Regions from separate parts of the Kocuria rhizosphaericola genome, predicted to be linked through region 1. Evidence: predicted binding sites of a transcription regulator. Region 1 holds the regulator's gene; each other region holds the start of a gene.
The links. The regulator LexA, encoded in region 1, represses DNA repair genes until DNA is damaged. The targets are predictions, from matches to a motif close to TCGAACANNTGTTCGA.
Positions count from the first base shown of each region.

Region 2: ACH9D2_RS12460 (DUF6504 family protein) is a predicted target of LexA. The motif match lies at 3,961-3,976, and genes of this name have one in related genera.
Region 3: recA (recombinase RecA) is a predicted target of LexA. The motif match lies at 3,921-3,936, and genes of this name have one in related genera.

Region 1 covers NZ_JBISWK010000188.1:3,039-8,925, forward strand. Annotated here, with positions in the region: gene ACH9D2_RS19275 (ATP-dependent DNA helicase) at 1-1,650, shown strand, start outside; gene lexA (transcriptional repressor LexA) at 1,757-2,536, opposite strand; gene ACH9D2_RS19285 (LysM peptidoglycan-binding domain-containing protein) at 2,879-3,301, shown strand; gene ACH9D2_RS19290 (histidinol-phosphate transaminase) at 3,377-4,480, shown strand; gene hisB (imidazoleglycerol-phosphate dehydratase HisB) at 4,621-5,250, shown strand; gene hisH (imidazole glycerol phosphate synthase subunit HisH) at 5,247-5,887, shown strand, end outside.
Region 2 covers NZ_JBISWK010000122.1:1,332-7,218, reverse strand. Annotated here, with positions in the region: gene ACH9D2_RS12490 (MsnO8 family LLM class oxidoreductase) at 1-263, shown strand, start outside; gene ACH9D2_RS12485 (nucleosidase) at 420-989, shown strand; gene ACH9D2_RS12480 (lipoyl protein ligase domain-containing protein) at 1,034-1,750, shown strand; gene ACH9D2_RS12475 (SOS response-associated peptidase family protein) at 1,789-2,628, shown strand; gene ACH9D2_RS12470 (pyridoxamine 5'-phosphate oxidase family protein) at 2,677-3,108, shown strand; gene ACH9D2_RS12465 (GNAT family N-acetyltransferase) at 3,232-3,735, opposite strand; gene ACH9D2_RS12460 (DUF6504 family protein) at 4,037-4,360, shown strand; gene ACH9D2_RS12455 (fumarylacetoacetate hydrolase family protein) at 4,422-5,261, shown strand; gene ACH9D2_RS12450 (TIGR03885 family FMN-dependent LLM class oxidoreductase) at 5,366-5,887, shown strand, end outside.
Region 3 covers NZ_JBISWK010000187.1:15,321-21,207, forward strand. Annotated here, with positions in the region: gene ACH9D2_RS19210 (FtsK/SpoIIIE family DNA translocase) at 1-1,759, shown strand, start outside; gene pgsA (CDP-diacylglycerol--glycerol-3-phosphate 3-phosphatidyltransferase) at 1,798-2,403, shown strand; gene ACH9D2_RS19220 (CinA family protein) at 2,400-2,894, shown strand; gene ACH9D2_RS19225 (helix-turn-helix domain-containing protein) at 3,058-3,489, shown strand; gene ACH9D2_RS19230 (DUF3046 domain-containing protein) at 3,656-3,877, shown strand; gene recA (recombinase RecA) at 4,112-5,221, shown strand; gene ACH9D2_RS19240 (RecX family transcriptional regulator) at 5,230-5,862, shown strand.

The sequences.
Region 1 (5,887 bases):
GGCGGCTATCCGTCCGACGACGAGCCCGGCGCGCTGTTCGCGCTGCCCGACGCCGCCCCGCACCCCGGCGCGCCGCAGCCGGCGGCCGCCGAGAACCCCGGGCGGCTGGGCCAGGAGGTCCAGCGCCTCCGGGAGTGGGCCCGGGTCACCGGGACGGGCGACCGGGACGAGGTGCTCCCTGGCGTCAGCGACCGCGCCTGGCGCCAGGTGTCCGTCACGGCCAAGGAGTGCCTGGGCCGCAGCTGCCCCCTGTTCGAGGACTGCTTCGCCGAGCTCGCCAAGCAGCGGGCCGGTGAGGCCGACATCGTCATCACCAACCACGCCCTGCTCGCGATCAACGCGTTCGAGGGGATCACCGTGCTGCCCGAGCACGACGTCGTGGTCATCGACGAGGCCCACGAGCTCCAGGACCGGGTGACGGGCGCCGTCACCGGCCAGCTCTCCGCGGCCATGGTGCGCTCGGCCGCGTCGTCCGTGCGCAAGCACACCTCCGCGAGCTCCGACTCCCTCACGGCCGGGGCCGCCAACCTCGAGGCCGCCCTGACGGGCGCCCCGGCCGAGCTGCTGCACCGCGGCCTCGGCGACGCCCAGGCGGCGGCCGTGGCCCAGATCCGGGACGCCGCCCGCACCGTCATGACCGAGTCCAAGGCCGGTGCCGGGGAGAAGGACGGGGACGCCGGCCGGCAGATGGCCCGCTCCCGGGTGAGCGACGTCCTCGACCTGGCCGAGCGGATCCTCGCCGCCGAGGAGCACCGGGAGGTGCTGTGGATCTCCCGGCAGGGCGGCTGGGAGCCCGGCCGCGGCTACGTCCCCGCCGAGGACACCGACCCGGCGACCCTGCACGTGGCCCCGCTCAGCGTGGCCGGCACCCTGCGGGAGGGGCTCTTCGACGGGCGCACCGTGGTGCTCACCTCCGCGACCCTGTCCGTCGGCTCGTCCTTCGACTCCGCGGCCGGCGCCCTCGGCCTGCGCGGCGACGGCGCCCCCCGCTGGGAGGGCGTGGACGTCGGCAGCCCGTTCGACTACCCGAGGCAGGGCATCCTCTACCTCGCCAAGCACCTGGAGAAGCCCGGCCGTCGCCTCACGGAGGCCCAGCTGGACGAGATGCTGGCCCTGCTGGAGGCCTCCCGGGGCGGGGCCCTGGGGCTCTTCTCCTCCCGCCGGGCGGCGGAGGAGGCGGCCGAGGCCCTGCGCGAGCGCACCGACCTGCCCATCCTGTGCCAGGGGGAGTCGTCGCTGGCGGGACTCGTCCAGGAGTTCACCGACGACCCGTCCACGAGCCTGTTCGGCACGATGAGCCTGTGGCAGGGCGTCGACGTCCCGGGTGCCTCGTGCCGGCTCGTGATGATCGACCGGATCCCCTTCCCGCGCCCGGACGACCCGCTGGCGAGCGCCCGCAGCCGGGCCGCGGAGCGGGCCGGCGGCAACGGGTTCATGTCCGTCTCCGCAACGCACGCGGCCGTTCGGCTCGCCCAGGGGGCCGGGCGGCTCATCCGCGCGGGCGGGGACCGGGGCGTCGTGGCGATCCTGGACTCCCGGATCGCGACCGCCCGCTACGGCGGTTTCCTGCGTGGGTCCCTGCCGCCGCTGTGGACCACCACGGACCGCTCCGTGGTGCTCGGGGCGCTGCAGCGGCTCGCCACGGGCTGAGCACGCGTCCGGCGCGCACCGAGCACGTCCTGACCGCGCGCTGCGCCCGGACGGGACCGGGCCCCCGCCGACGGCGGGGGCCCGGGCACCGGGGGCGTGCAGCGGCTCAGAGGCTGCGCAGCACCGAGACGACCTTGCCCATGACGGTGGCGTGGTCGCCGAGGATCGGCTCGTACCGTGTGTTCTGCGGCAGCAACCACGTGTGGCCGTCCCGCTGGCGGAACGTCTTGACGGTCGCCTCGTCGTCGAGCAGGGCCGCCACGATGTCCCCGTTGTCGGCGGCGCTCTGCCGGCGCACCACGACCCAGTCGCCGTCGCAGATCGCGGCGTCGATCATCGAGTCGCCCTTGACGCGCAGCATGAACAGCTCGCCGTGCCCGACCAGCTGGCGGGGCAGCGCGAGGACGTCCTCGACGGACTGCTCGGCCGTGATCGGCCCGCCGGCGGCGATGTGGCCGACCAGCGGGACCATCGTCACGTCCGCCGAGGTGGACAGCTCGGCCACGGCGTCGTGGGCGGCGGGGCGCGCGGTGCGGCCGGTGGGCGCCGCGGCGGCCTCGTGCGACGGCTCGGCGGGTTCCGAGCCGTCGGTACCGCGCAGCTGCAGCGGCGTGAGCACCTCCATGGCCCGGGGCCGCTTGGGGTCGCGGCGCAGATAGCCCAGTTTCTCGAGCTGGGAGAGCTGGTGGGTCACGCTCGAGAGCGAGGCCAGGCCCACGAGGTCCCCGATCTCCCGCATGGACGGCGGATAGCCGTGCTCGGCGATGGAGCGCTGGATGGCCTCGAGGATGGTGCGCTGGCGCACGCTGAGTCCGCGGCTGCGCGAGCGCGCCCCGGAGCGGGCGCCCCGCGCGCGGGGCTCCTCGGGGGTGGGGGCCTGGGCCATGGGAGCGTCGTCCTTTCCCGTCCGGCTGCCGGTGCCGCCGGTGTGCGCGGACCCGGTTCCGATGTCGGACCCGGGTGGTTCGATGGGTCCCGGTCGGAAGGCGCCAGGGGGTCCGCGGCGCGCGCCGGCCCGAGGCCCGAACACGCCCTCAGCCTAGGCGACACGCCGTGCGTGTTCAAACATATGTACGACCCGGTGTCGACAGCGTTCGCAGACACGTGCTAGACATGGGTCATCGGTATTCGAAAGTATGTTCGATCGAATGGAGGCCCCGAGAGGTCGTCGACCGGACCGGTGTTCGAGATCGCCCGCTCCGCGCGGGAACGTCAAGGAGTTCATGTCATGAGTGCCAGTGCCACCCTCAGCGCCGTCGTCGCGCGCCGCCACGGATCCGCAGGAGCCGCGGGAGGCCTCGGCCGAGCGGCCCGGCGTGCTCGCTCCGCGCGCTCCCGCACCCCGCTGACCCTGACCCGCCGCGGCCGCCTGGTGTTCCTGGGGCTGCCCGTCCTCGCCGGCTCCGCCGCCCTGGTCGTGCTCGCGGTGATCTTCCTCGTCCCCTCGACGGCCACGGCCACGAGCGAGCCCGTCCTGGGATCAGGGACGGAGCAGACCACCGTGTTCCCCGGGCAGAGCCTGTGGGAGCTCGCCGTGACCGCCGACCCGGACCGGGACCCGCGGGAGGTCATGGACGAGATCGTGGAGCTCAACGACCTGGACAGCTCCGTGCTCGTGGCGGGCCAGCTCCTCGAGGTCCCGGCCGCCTGAGCCGCCCACCCCGAGCCGGACGGCCGGCGCGCGGCCCTGGGCCGGAGCACCGGGGCGGAGCACTAAACTGTTCGGGTGACGCAGAACCTGGACCGACTCAACGCCCTCCCGCTCCGCGACGACCTGCGCGGCAAGATGCCGTACGGCGCCCCGCAGCTCGACGTCGCCGTGGCGCTCAACACGAATGAGAACACCCATCCGGTCCCGGTGGACGTGCACGCGGCGATCGTCCAGGAGGTGACGGAGGCGGCCCGGACCCTCAACCGGTACCCGGACCGAGAATTCACCGCCCTGCGCGAGGAGCTCGCCGCGTACCTCGGCCACGGGCTCGGGGCCGAGAACCTGTGGGCGGCCAACGGCTCCAACGAGATCCTGCAGCAGATCCTGCAGGCCTTCGGCGGCCCCGGCCGCACCCTGCTCAGCTTCGTCCCCACCTACTCGATGTACCCGCTGCTGGCCTCCGGGACGCACACCGGCTTCGTCGCGGGGGAGCGCGCGGCCGACTTCGGCCTGGCCGCGGAGTCCGCCGCCGAGCAGGTGCGCCGGCACCGCCCGGACGTCGTCTTCCTGTGCTCGCCCAACAATCCGACGGGCACGGCGCTGGGCGCCGACGTGGTCACCGCCGTGTACGAGGCGGGGGAGGAGTTCAACACGGTCGTGGTGGTCGACGAGGCGTACGCCGAGTTCTCCCACGGCGGCACCCCCACCGCGCTCACGCTGCTCGAGGGCCGGCCCCGCCTGATCGTCTCCCGCACCATGAGCAAGGCGTTCGCGCTCGCCGGCGCCCGCCTGGGCTACTTCGCGGCGGCACCCGAGGTCGCCGACGCCGTGCGCCTCGTCCGGCTGCCCTACCACCTGTCGGCCGTCACCCAGGCCACGGCCCTCGCGGCGCTGCGCCACTCGGGGTCGCTGCTGGCCAACGTGGAAGACATCAAGAGGCAGCGCGACCGGATCGTCGACGAGCTCGAGCGCCTCGGGCTCGAGCCCTCCGAGTCGGACTCGAACTTCGTGTTCTTCGGCGGCATGGCGGACTCCCGGGCCATGTGGGAGGCGCTGCTCGAGGACGGGGTGCTCGTGCGGGACGTCGGGATCCCCGGCCACCTGCGGGTCACCGCCGGCACCGAGGAGGAGACCACCGCGTTCCTCACCAGCATGGAGCGCATCGTCTCCGGCGGTTGAGCAGTCCGGGCCGGGCCCTCCCCGACCCGGATAGCATGGAAGCAGACCACCCCCGGGCCCGAGCCGCCGCCCCGCGGCCCGGCCCGGACCCACCGCGGCCCGCCGACGGCCGTGCCGCGCCCGCGAGGAGTTCCCACCGAATGAGCGACCAGACCCCCACCGGCACCCGTGCGCCCCGCCGCGCCGCCCTGGAGCGGCGCACGAGCGAGTCCTCGGTGTCCGTCGAGATCGACCTCGACGGCACCGGCGAGAACGACATCGACACCTCCGTGCCGTTCTACGACCACATGCTGACCGCGCTGTCGAAGCACTCCCTGATCGACATGCGCATCCGGGCCACCGGGGACACCCACATCGACGTCCACCACACCGTCGAGGACACCGCGATCGTCCTCGGGGACGCCCTGCGCCAGGCGCTGGGCGAGAAGGCCGGGATCCGCCGCTTCGGCGAGGCGACCGTCCCGCTGGACGAGGCCCTGGCCAACGCCGTGGTCGACATCTCCGGCCGGCCCTACGTGGTGCACACGGGGGAGCCGGAGGGCCAGCAGTACCACCTCATCGGCGGGCACTTCACCGGCTCCATGGTCCAGCACGTCTTCGAGTCCCTCGCCCACCACGCCGGGATCTGCCTGCACGTCACGCTGCTGGCCGGCCGGGACCCGCACCACATCGCCGAGGCCCAGTTCAAGGCCGTGGCCCGTGCCCTGCGCCAGGCCGTGGAGCCCGATCCCCGGGTGCACGGCATCCCGTCCACGAAGGGCGCCCTGTGAACGACGACGACACCACCACGACCCGCGGCGGCGACCGGCCCACCGTCACGGTGCTCGACTACGGCGCGGGCAACGTCCGCTCGGCAGTGCGCGCCCTGGAGGCCGCCGGCGCGGACGTGGTGCTCAGCGCCGACCCCGAGGCGGTGCTCGACGCCGACGGCCTCGTGGTCCCCGGCGTCGGGGCGTTCGCCGCCGTCATGGAGGGGCTGCGCTCCGTGGACGGGCTGCGCCTCATCGGCCGCCGCCTGGCCGGCGGCCGCCCCGTGCTGGGCATCTGCGTGGGGCTGCAGGTCCTCTTCGAGTCCGGGGTGGAGCACGGCCGGCAGACCGAGGGCATGGGCGAGTGGCCCGGCGTCGTCGAACGGCTGAAGGCCGACGTGGTCCCGCACATGGGCTGGAACACGGTCGAGCCGCCCGAGGGCTCGGTGCTGTTCCGGGGGATCGAGGACGAGCGGTTCTACTTCGTGCACTCCTACGGGGTGCAGGAGTGGGACTTCCCGCAGAGCATCGAGAAGATGCGGCCGCCGCAGGTGACCTGGTCCGACCACGGCGGGCGCTTCGTCGCGGCCGTGGAGAACGGCCCCCTGTGCGCCACGCAGTTCCACCCGGAGAAGTCGTCCGAGGCCGGCATCCAGCT
Region 2 (5,887 bases), on a different contig from region 1:
GCACCCGGGGCGAGTTCCCGCCCCTGGCGCCCGCGCGGTCCGCGGAGCCGGACGAGCTGCCGGCCCGGGAGCAGGCCCTCGTGACGGAGACCCTCGCGGGCTCGGTCCACGGCACGGCCCCGGAGGTCCGGGCGGAGCTGGAGCGGCTGCTCGAGCGGACCGGGGCGGACGAGCTGCTCGTGACGGGCGGCGCGTACGACCTCGATGCCCAGGCGGAGTCCGACCGGCGGCTCGCCGCGCTGTTCGCCGCTCGCCCGGCCTGACCTCTCAGCCCCTGCCGCGCCGAGTCCCCTGTGGTTCCTGCCCGCCGCGCCGAGTCCCCCGTGCCGTCGCAGCTCCCCACGTTCGATCGGGGGGAGCCGCGATCGGACGGGGGACCCGGCGGCGAGGGCGGCCGGGAGAGCGGATAGAGTGACGGGGTGCCACAGCTGCTCGTTCTCGCCGCCCACCCCCTGGAGACCAAGTACTTCCCGGAGGACATCGACCTGGTCCTCACCGGCGTCGGGATGTCGGCCTCGGCGGTGCGCACCACCGAGGCGGTGCTGACCCGCTGCCCGGACCCCGCGCGCCGGGCCGAGCTGACGGTGCTCAACATCGGCAGCGCCGGCGCCCTGAGGCACGGGCTGACCGGGGTGCTCGAGCCCTCCCGGATCATCAACCGGGACGTGGACGAGGCGCTGCTGCGCGCGGCCGGGATCCCCGTGGACAACGTCATCGAGCTCGGCGGCGACGGGCCCGTCCTCGCCACCGGGGACTCCTTCGTGGCCGGCGGACCCGCCCGGGACGCCCTGGCCGCCCGGGCGGACCTCGTGGACATGGAGGGCTGGGCGATCGCGGTGGCCTGCCGGCACCTGGGCGTGCCGCTGCGGATGGTCAAGCACGTCTCCGACGCCGCCGACGAGGAGGCGGTCGCGTGGGCCGAGAAGGTGGAGGTCAGCGCCCTGGCCCTGGGGCAGTGGTTCCGCGGCAGCGGGATCGCCCGGTCATGACCCGACGCAGGGCCGTCCGGATCCGCCACTAGACTGGGACCAGCATGAAACTTCTCCGCCAGCGCGAGTCCCTGGGCGCCCAGCAGGACTACGAGAGCGCCATGACCCTCCTCGCCGACGTGCGCCGCGACGGGCCCGTCCTGCGCCTCTACGAACCGGCCCCCACGGTCGCCTTCGGGCGCCGGGACGAGCTGCGCCCTGGCTTCGCCGACGCCGCCCGGGCCGCCCGCGAGAGCGGGTTCGAGCCCCTGGTCCGCAAGGTCGGGGGCCGGGCCGCCGCCTACCACGGCGGGTGCCTGATCATCGACCACCTCGAGGCCGCCGAGGACCCCACCTCGGGCATCCAGGACCGCTACCGCCTCTTCGGCGACATGATCGTGGCCGCCCTGGAGGAGCTCGAGATCGAGGCCGACGTCGGCGAGATCCCGGGCGAGTACTGCGCCGGGGAGCACAGCGTGCACGGGACGCACCCGGCGTCGTCGTCGACCCCGGGCCGGAAGGTGAAGCTGGCCGGGACCGCCCAGCGGGTGGTCGCGGGCGCCTGGTACTTCAGCACCGTGCTGGTCGTCGAGCAGTCCGAGCCCATCCGCTCGGTGCTCACCGACGTCTACGCCGCCCTCGACCTGGACTGGGACCCCGTCACCGCGGGGGCCGTGGACGACCTGCGCCCGGGCACCACCGTGGCCGACGTCGAGCGCGGGATCCGCAAGGTGTACGGCATGTACTCCGAGTACCTGGGGTACGGGCAGCTCACCGACTGAGCCCCGGCCGCGGGCCGGGCAGACCGAGGAGGCAGCAGATGTGCGGACGCTATGTCATCGCCCGGGCCGTGGGCGACCTCGTGGCCGAGACCGGGGCCGTCCCGGACGAGAGCCTCGGGGACGCCGCCGACCAGGAGCGGCTGCGGGCCAACTGGAACACCGCGCCCACCACCGACGTCCCGATCGTCCTCGAGCGCCTGACGGGCGGGGACGGCCGGGGCGACGACGGTGAGCTGGTCCGCGAGCTGCACGTGGCCCGCTGGGGACTGGTCCCGGGCTGGGCCAAGGACCCGGCGGTCGGGTCGAAGATGTTCAACGCGCGGTCGGAGACCGTCCTCGAGAAGCCGTCCTTCCGCAAGGCGGTCCGCGCCCGCCGGTGCGCGGTCCCGGCCAACGGCTACTACGAGTGGAAGAAGGAGCCCGGCGCCGGGCGGGGCGGGCGGAAGCAGCCCTACTACATCCACCCGGCCGAGCCGGAGGAGACCATCTGGTTCGCCGGGATCTACGAGTGGTGGCGGGTGCCCGAGGGCACGGAGCTGCACTCCGCGGCCCTGCAGCCCGGCCGGGACGGCGCGGGGAGCACGTGGCTGCTGTCCTGCTCGATCCTCACCACCGACTCCCCGGAGCCCTCCGCCGAGCACCCGGTGCTCACGGAGCTGCACGGTCTGCACGACCGGATGCCCATCCCGCTGGCGCCCGAGCACGTGGGGGACTGGTTGCGCCCGGGGGAGGAGGACGCCCCGCAGCTCGTGGACCTGGCCCGGGCCGAGGCGCACCGTACGGCCGCCCGCTGGGTGCTCGACCCGGTGGACCCGGCGGTCGGCAACGTGCGCAACAACTCCCCGGAGCTCGTGGACCCGCAGCCCGCCCTGTTCTGAGCGCGTACCGTGGTCCCTGACCTGTCCCCGTCCCGAAGGAGCACCTCGATGACCCCTGCCTCACCGGACACCGTCGGCCGCATCGTGGACTTCGTCCGCGCCCACGGCGGTGGCGTCGTGGCGACCAACAGCGACCGGGGATACCCCGAGTCCGCCTGGGTCAACCTCGTGGCGGACGACGACGGCCGCCTGGTCTTCGGCACGAACATCGCGAGCCGCAAGTTCTCCAACCTCAGCTCCGACCCGCGGGTCTCCCTGGTGCTGATCTCCGGAACGGGCCAGGAGTTCCAGCTCGAGGGCGACGCGGCAGTGCTCGAGGGCGACGCGGCGCAGGAAGCGGGGCAGCGGCTGGAGACCCGCCACCCCGGCTCCGGCGGCCACGAGCCCGAATCCACCCGGCTCGTCGAGGTGGGCCTGCGCTGGGCGCGGTTCGTCGACGTCGCCGTCGAGCCCCCGGCCCGGGAGGAGTTCGCGCTCTGACCCGTCCACGGGGGAAGGCCCGGGAGCCGCGTTCGCGGGCCCCGGGCCGTCCCCGTGACGTTTCTTCCGGCGTTCTCCCCGGCGTCTCCTGCGGCGTCCCCGGCGCCGGAGCGCCCGCCGGGCTCAGACGTAGTCCGTCTCGGGAACCCAGCGGTTGAAGTCGAGCGTCAGGTAGAGCGCGAGCGCCGCCGCGTTGTCCTCGGCAATCCGCAGGCAGACCTGGTCGTAGCCGTTGTCGTAGAGGGTGCTCATGGCACAGCGCACGAGCTGCTCGGCGAGGCCCTGGCGGCGGCGGGAGGCCGCCGTGAACAGCTCGAAGATGTAGGGGACGTCGGGGAGGTCCTCGCCGACCCGCCGGGCCAGCACGAGCGCTGCGGCCACCACGGTCCCGTCGTCGTCGACCACCACCGGCGAGGCGTCGGGCAGGAAGGGACCGTACTCCCCGTCGAAGACCCCCCGGATCACCTCGTGGGCCTCCTGCAGACTGGAGACCCCGCCCTGCTCGTAGGAGGAGTAGTAGAGCTGGGCGAGACTGTCGGCGTCCTCCGGGGCGGCCGGACGCAGGTTCACGGCGGGAGTCCTGGTGTTCACCGCGGTGTGGGCGATCAGCGTGATGGTTCCGGGCATGGAGGCCTCCGTGAGGTCGACGCCGGTACGTTCCGGCGGGTCGGACGAGGGACAAGGGACGTCCGGGCGGGTCGCGCAGGGCACGCCCTCCGTGCTCTCAGCGTATCCATTTCGCTGGGCTTGTCCATGCTTCCCCGCCTCGAGTCGCAGAAGCAAACACCTCGGTCGGAACCGCCACCGGAGGGGAACACCTGTTCCGCTCGTGTGCCCCGAGGGGTTAGCGTGTCGTACAGGTGTTCTAGCTTCCAGGGAACAGGGCGCACCGCGGATCGGGCGCCGGCCGAGGGAGAGAGGAGCTGCCGTGGGTTTCCTGACGGAGAGCGTCGACGTGGACTGCGACACGGACGGGGTGCCGGTGGGCGTGCGCTGGCGCGGGCGGAACTACCGGGTGGCCCAGGACCCCGTCCGCTGGTACGAGCGGCGCGCCTGGTGGTCCGAGGACGCGCGACTCCCCCAGGACCGCGGGATCGGGGCGGTGGACCAGCAGATGTGGCGGGTCCAGGTCCAGCTGAACGCCCGCTCCGAGCTGCTGACCCTCGAGCTCGTCCACACCCTCGACACCGGGCGCTGGCGGCTGCTCGCGGCCACGAGCGCCTCGGGGGCCCGGGTGGTGCGCTGTGCATAGGCCCGTCCGGGGTGCATAGGATCGAGGCGGAGACCGCACCGCAGAACGTGAGGGAGCACCCGTGAGACTCGGCACCGTGCGACGAGACGGCACCACCCAGGCCTTCCGGCAGGAGAACGGGCGCACCGTCTACCTCCCGGTCCCCGACGTCGGGGCCCTCCTGGCCGGGGGCGACCTGCGCCTGCCGGGGGAGCCGGGCCCCGCGCCGGCCCCGGAGGACCTGGCGACGCCCGTCCTGCACCCGGGCAAGGTCCTGTGCGCCGGACTGAACTTCTACGACCACGCGGAGGAGGTCGGCCAGGACATCCCGAAGCACCCCACGATCTTCGCGAAGTACGCCACCGCGCTCATCGGTCCCACCGACCCCATCGCCATGCCGGAGGAGTCCGAGAAGATCGACTGGGAGGCCGAGCTCACCGTGGTGATCGGCTCACCCCTGCGCCACGCCAGGCTCGACCAGGCACGGGCCGCGATCGCCGGGTACACCATCATGAACGACATCTCGGTGCGGGACTGGCAGGGCCGGACCTCCGAGTGGTTCCAGGGCAAGAACTTCGACCGCACCACCCCGGTGGGCCCCGTGGTCGTGACCGCCGACGAGGTCGACCCCGAGGCGGGGCTGGCGATCCGCTGCGCCGTGGACGGCGTGCTGCACCAGGACTCCCGCACCGACCTGATGATCTTCTCCGCCGTGGAGCTGGTCGAGTACCTCAGCCGCTTCCTGACCCTCGAGCCCGGGGACCTCGTGGCCTGCGGCACCCCCGCCGGCGTGGGCCTGGCCAAGAAGCCCCGCCGGATCTGGTTGCGCGACGGCCAGGAGGTCGTCACCGAGATCGAGGGCATCGGCGAGCTGCGCAACCTCTGCACCCCTGCCGAGGACCTCCGGGCGGCCTCCGGCTGACCCGGTCCGCGGCACCCGTCCCCCTGTGCCCGTCCTGGTCCGACCGCTCTGTTCCGATCTTTCTGTTCCGACCGCTCTGTTCCCGCCTTCGACCGGAGGACCCCATGGCGACCATCGGCTTCCACGCCTCGCACGAGCAGATCCCTCCCGAGCAGCTGCTGCGCGACGTCGGGCACGCCCAGCAGGCCGGCTTCGGCGCCGCCATGTGCTCCGACCACCTCGAGCCGTGGTCACCGCACCAGGGCCACTCCGGGTTCGCCCTGTCCTGGCTGGGCGCGGCCCTGGCCACCACGGACTTGACGTTCGGGTTCGTGCACGCCCCGGGCCGGCGCTACCACCCCGTAGTCACCGCCCAGGCCACGGCCACCCTCGCCCGCATGTTCCCCGGCCGGCTCTGGGCCGCCCTGGGCAGCGGGCAGAAGCTCAACGAGCGGGCCGTCTCCCCGGACTGGCCGGTCAAGGAGCAGCGGCAGCGGTTCCTCGAGGGCAGCTTCGACGTCGTCCGCCGGCTGCACGCGGGCGAGGAGGTGTCCTGCCGAGAGCCGTTCCACGCCGACCGCGCCCGGGTCTGGGACCCGCCGGCGGTCCCGCCCGCCCTGCTCGTGGCCGCGCTCACCCCGGCGACG
Region 3 (5,887 bases), on a different contig from region 1:
GGAGCAGGGCCTCGAGCCGGCCGCGGACACCGCCGCGGGCTCCGGCTCCCCGGCGCTCGAGGACGTGGCCGCCGAGCCCACCGGCTCCACGTCCGTCACCGCCCGCACCCACACCCCCGATTCGCCGATCCCCGCCCGCGCCGAGCAGCTCAAGCTCGAGGGCGACATCGCCTACTCCCTCCCCGCGCCCGGCGCGCTCGTGCAGGGGCCGCCGGCGAAGGAGCGCTCCGAGGCCAACGACGCCGTGGTCGCCGCCCTGACGAGCGTGCTGGAGCAGTTCAACGTGGACGCCGTGGTCACCGGATTCTCCCGCGGGCCCACCGTCACCCGGTACGAGATCGAGCTGGGCTCCGGCACCAAGGTCGAGCGCGTCACGGCGCTGTCCAAGAACATCGCCTACGCCGTGGCCTCCGCGGACGTGCGCATCCTCTCGCCGATCCCCGGCCGGTCCGCGATCGGCATCGAGATCCCCAACACCGACCGCGAGACGGTGTCCCTGGGCGACGTCCTGCGCTCGCACAACGCCCGCAAGACCGAGCACCCCATGGTCATGGGCGTGGGCAAGGACGTCGAGGGCGGCTACGTGGTGGCCAACCTCGCGAAGATGCCGCACCTGCTCGTCGCCGGCGCCGGCAAGTCGAGCTTCGTGAACTCGATGATCGTCTCGCTCCTGATGCGCGCCACCCCGGACGAGGTGCGGATGGTGATGGTCGACCCCAAACGGGTCGAGCTGACCGCCTACGAGGGCGTGCCCCACCTGATCACGCCCATCATCACCAACCCCAAGAAGGCCGCCGAGGCGCTGCAGTGGGTCGTGCGGGAGATGGACGCCCGCTACGACGACCTCTCCCACTACGGGTACAAGCACGTCGACGACTTCAACAAGGCCGTGCGCAACGGCAAGGTCCAGCCCGAGCCCGGCTCGAAGCGCGTGATCCGGCCGTACCCGTACCTGCTCGTGATCGTCGACGAGCTCGCGGACCTCATGATGGTCGCCCCGCGCGACGTCGAGGACGCGATCGTGCGGATCACCCAGCTCGCCCGCGCCGCCGGCATCCACCTGGTGCTCGCCACCCAGCGGCCCTCGGTGGACGTGGTCACCGGCCTGATCAAGGCCAACGTGCCCTCCCGGATGGCGTTCGCGACGTCCTCGGTCACGGATTCCCGCGTGGTCCTGGACCAGCCGGGCGCCGAGAAGCTCATCGGCCAGGGCGACGCCCTGTTCCTGCCCATGGGCGCCTCCAAGCCGATGCGCGTGCAGGGCGCGTGGGTCACCGAGTCCGAGATCCACGAGGTCGTCGACCACGTCAAGGGCCAGATGAAGGCCCACTACCGCCAGGACGTGGTGCAGGAGGCCCCCAAGAAGACCATCGACGAGGACATCGGGGACGACCTCGACGTCCTGCTGCAGGCCACCGAGCTCGTGGTGACCACCCAGTTCGGGTCCACCTCCATGCTCCAGCGCAAGCTGCGCGTCGGCTTCGCCAAGGCCGGCCGGCTCATGGACCTGCTGGAGTCCCGCGGCGTCGTCGGACCCTCGGAGGGGTCCAAGGCGCGCGACGTGCTCGTCAAGCCCGACGACCTCGCCGCGACCCTCGCCGTGCTCCGCGGCGAGGAGCCGCCCGCCCCGCAGGGCGGATCCGTGGACTACGGCGAGGACCCGGTCGAGGCCTCGCTGGCCCGGACCGCGACCGACCACGGCGACGGCGCCGAGGACCCGGAGGGCTCCGAGGACGCCTGGCAGCTGACCGGCCGCTGAGCCGGACCCACCCCGACCCACCAGAAAGTGAGTACACGATGAGCCCCGCGGACCCGGCGTCCAACCTCAACCTGCCGAACGCGCTGACCGCCCTGCGCATCGTGCTGGTGCCCTTCTTCGTCTGGTTCCTGTGGGTGGGGGGCACCCAGGGGGAGGACTCCCTGGGCATGCGGTGGGCCGCCCTGGCGGTCTTCGCGGTCGCGATGTACACGGACAAGCTCGACGGCGACATCGCCCGGGCGCGCGGGCTGATCACGAGCTTCGGCAAGATCGCGGACCCGATCGCGGACAAGCTGCTGACCGGCGCCGCGTTCGTGGTGCTCTCGATGCTCGGCGAGCTGTGGTGGTGGGTGACCGTGGTGATCCTCGTCCGGGAGTGGGGGATCACGCTCATGCGATTCGTCGTCATCCGCTACGGGGTGATGGCGGCCTCGAAGGGCGGCAAGCTCAAGACGGTCCTGCAGACCGTGGCTCTCCTGCTCCTGCTGCTCCCGCTGGTCCCGCTGGTGGGCGCGTGGTGGCCGTGGCTGGGCTGGATCGCGATGGGAGCGGCCCTCGTGGTCACGGTCGTGACCGGTGTGGACTACGTCGTCAAGGCGGTGCAGCTGCGCCGTCGCGCCCTGGCCGAGCGGGACGCGGCGTGACGGACCCGCAGCCGGCCGCCCGGGCGCTCGTCGAGGAGGCCGTCCGGCGGTCCCTCACGGTGGCGACCGCGGAGTCCCTCACCGGGGGCGCGCTCGCCGCGGCCGTCGTCGACGTGCCGGGGGCCTCGGCCTGCTTCGAGGGCGGGGTCGTGTCCTACTCGAACCGGGTCAAGACCGACGTCCTCGGGGTCCCGGCCCGGCTGCTCGCCGAGCGGGGCTCCGTCGACCCGGACGTCGCGGTCGCCATGGCCGAGGGCGCCCGCCGCCGCCTCGGCACGGACTGGGCCGTCTCCACGACGGGCGCCGCGGGTCCCGAGCCGCACGACGGCAAGCCCGTGGGCACGGTCTACCTGGGCATCGCCGGACCTGCCGGATCCGCCGTCCACGAGCTGTCCGCGGCGGGGGACCGGGCCACCATCCGGGCGGCCGCCGTGCACGCCGCCCTGGAGCGCCTCACGGCCGCTGTGGTGCTCCCAGCCAACTCCCAGTGAAAAATCGCCCCCTGCGGGGAAGAATGGAACCGTCAGCGGGGTTAGCAATGATCGCAGGCTCGAGTTGAGCCGATCGAAGTCAAGATGTCGACCGGCCGGCGCCGGGGCACCGCCCGCAACAGGCGGTGAAGCTGCCGTACACACGAGGAGACAAGCGATTCACATGACCAAGCAACCCGTGTCCGTCAATGGCGTCGTCCGTTGGAAGGACGTGGGCCTGGACGAGGACCACGGCACCGAGACGAAGGACATGAAGATGGGTGTACTCCGCCAGGAGATCGGTGAGGTTCTGCGCAGCGTTCGTCAGCGCCAGGGACGCACCCTCCGAGAGGTCTCCCACAGCGCGCGTGTGTCGCTCGGCTACCTCAGCGAGGTGGAGCGCGGCCAGAAGGAGGCCTCCTCCGAGCTGCTCGCGTCGATCTGCGCAGCGCTCGACATCCCGATGTCCCAGATGCTGCGCGAGGTCGCGGACCGCCTGGCCTACGCCGAGGGCCTGCTGGTCCCGGACACGGTGCCCAGCGATCTCACCGAGCAGTACTCGCGGGAGTTCGGCCGCGTCAACGGCGGCGAGGCCGCCGCGGCCGGCGCCCGCTGATCCGCCCGGGCGGCCCGCCGCCCGTCCACGACGTCCCGGAGGGCTCGTCGGTCCCAGGACCGACGGGCCCTCCGGCCTGCGGCGGCCGAACAGCCCGGATGGCAGGATGGAGCGGCACGACCGCCGGTACGATCCCCGGCCGGCAGCACGACGGAGGAGGACGCGGATGAGGTTGAGCAGCTTCTGGCAGCTCATGGCCGACGAGTTCGGCGCGGGCTACAGCAAGGTCCTGGCCCGGGACCTGGTGCTCGGGGAGCTCGGCCACCGGACGGCCACGGAGGCCATCGAGTCCGGCGTCGATCCGCGCACCGTGTGGTTCGCCCTCTGCCGGGCCCAGGACGTCCCGGAGACCCGCTGGTGGGGCGTGGACCGCCCGCCCCAGGACTGACGGGCTGCGCCGTCCGCGGCGTGCCCGTGGACCCGGAACCGCTTCGAAGGTATATTCGAAGACGCGGGACGGACTGCACAGCCGGTCCCGTCCCGGAGTGGCAAGCACCGATCCTCCCCAGACCCCGCGCGAAAGCGTTACGGTGTCCGACCCCGGCGATACCGTGGAACACGAAAAGACCAGCAGCAACGGTTCCTGCCGCACCGGCGGAACCCCCCGAACACGAGGTGAACCATGGCAGCCAAGGGCAACAAGCAAAGCGCCGACCAGCAGTTCGGCAGCGACCGCGAGAAGGCGCTCGACACCGTTCTCGCGCAGATCGACAAGAACTACGGCAAGGGCTCGGTGATGCGCCTGGGCGATCGCCCGGCGACCAAGATCGAGACCATCCCCACCGGCTCGATCGCGATGGACGTCGCACTGGGCATCGGCGGGTTCCCGCGCGGTCGCGTCGTGGAGATCTACGGCCCGGAGTCCTCCGGCAAGACGACGGTCGCCCTGCACGCGGTCGCCAACGTCCAGAAGGCCGGCGGGATCGCGGCCTTCATCGACGCCGAGCACGCTCTCGACCCCGCCTACGCGGAGAAGCTCGGCGTGGACACCGACAACCTGCTGGTCTCGCAGCCGGACACCGGCGAGCAGGCCCTGGAGATCATGGACATGCTCGTGGGCTCCGGGTCCATCGACATCATCGTCATCGACTCGGTGGCGGCCCTGGTGCCCAAGGCCGAGATCGAGGGCGAGATGGGCGACAGCCACGTGGGCCTGCAGGCGCGCCTCATGAGCCAGGCCCTGCGCAAGATCACCGGCCGGCTCTCGCACTCCAACACCACCGCGATCTTCATCAACCAGCTGCGCGAGAAGATCGGCGTGTTCTTCGGCAGCCCCGAGACCACCACCGGTGGCAAGGCGCTCAAGTTCTACGCCTCGGTCCGTGTGGACGTGCGCCGCATCGAGACCCTCAAGGACGGGGCCAACCCGGTGGGCAACCGGACCCGGGCCAAGATCGTGAAGAACAAGATGGCCCCGCCCTTCAAGCAGGCCGAGTTCGACATCCTCTACGGAGAGGGCATCTCCACCGAGGGCGGGCTCATCGACATGGGCGTGGAGCACGGCATCGTGAAGAAGTCCGGGGCGTGGTTCACCTACGAGGGCGACCAGCTCGGACAGGGCAAGGAGAACTCGCGCCGGTTCCTCAAGGACAACCCGGAGCTGGCCGAGGAGATCGAGCGCCGGATCCTGGTGAAGCTCGGGGTGGTCGAGGAGCCGGAGGCGGCCGAGGAGACCGCGGAGGAGCCGCCGGTGGTCGGGCTGCCCACCGAGGTCGCCGGCCCGGCCTTCTGAGCGGGTCCGTGACCGAGAGCCCGTACGCACGCCGGCGCCGCCGGTCCTCCGCCCGCCACCACGGGCCGGAGGGCCCGGCGGCGGGGGCGTCCCCGGCGCAGGACGCCGAACCGGACCCGAGGGAGGTGGCCCGGGCGATCGTCCTGCGCCAGCTCACCTCCTCGGCGAAGAGCCGCAAGCAGCTCGAGGACAAGCTCGCCGACCGCAACGTCCCCGAGGACGCCGCCCGGGAGGTGCTGGACCGCTTCGAGGAGGTCGACCTCGTCGACGACGCCCAGTACGCGGAGCTCTACGTCCGCTCCCGCGCGAGCTCCCGCAAGCTCTCCCGCTCCGCGATCCGCCGGGAGCTCGCGACCCGCGGGGTGACGGGGGAGATCGCCGAGTCGGCGCTCGAGCAGCGCACCGACGAGGACGAGCGGGAGGACGCCGCCGAGCTGGTGCGCCGCAAGCTCCCCGCCGGGCTGGATCCGACCGATCGCGCCGCCCGGGACAAGGCCGTGCGGCGGGTGGTCGGGATGCTCGGTCGGAAGGGCTACCCGCCCGGCCTGGCCTTCGCCGTGGTGAAGGAGGAGCTCGAGGCGCGCTCCGGCACCCCGGTCCCGGACGAGGAGCTCGGCGGAGAGCACCCGGAGACGCCATGACGCCGGGCCCGGTCGCCGGTCCGGG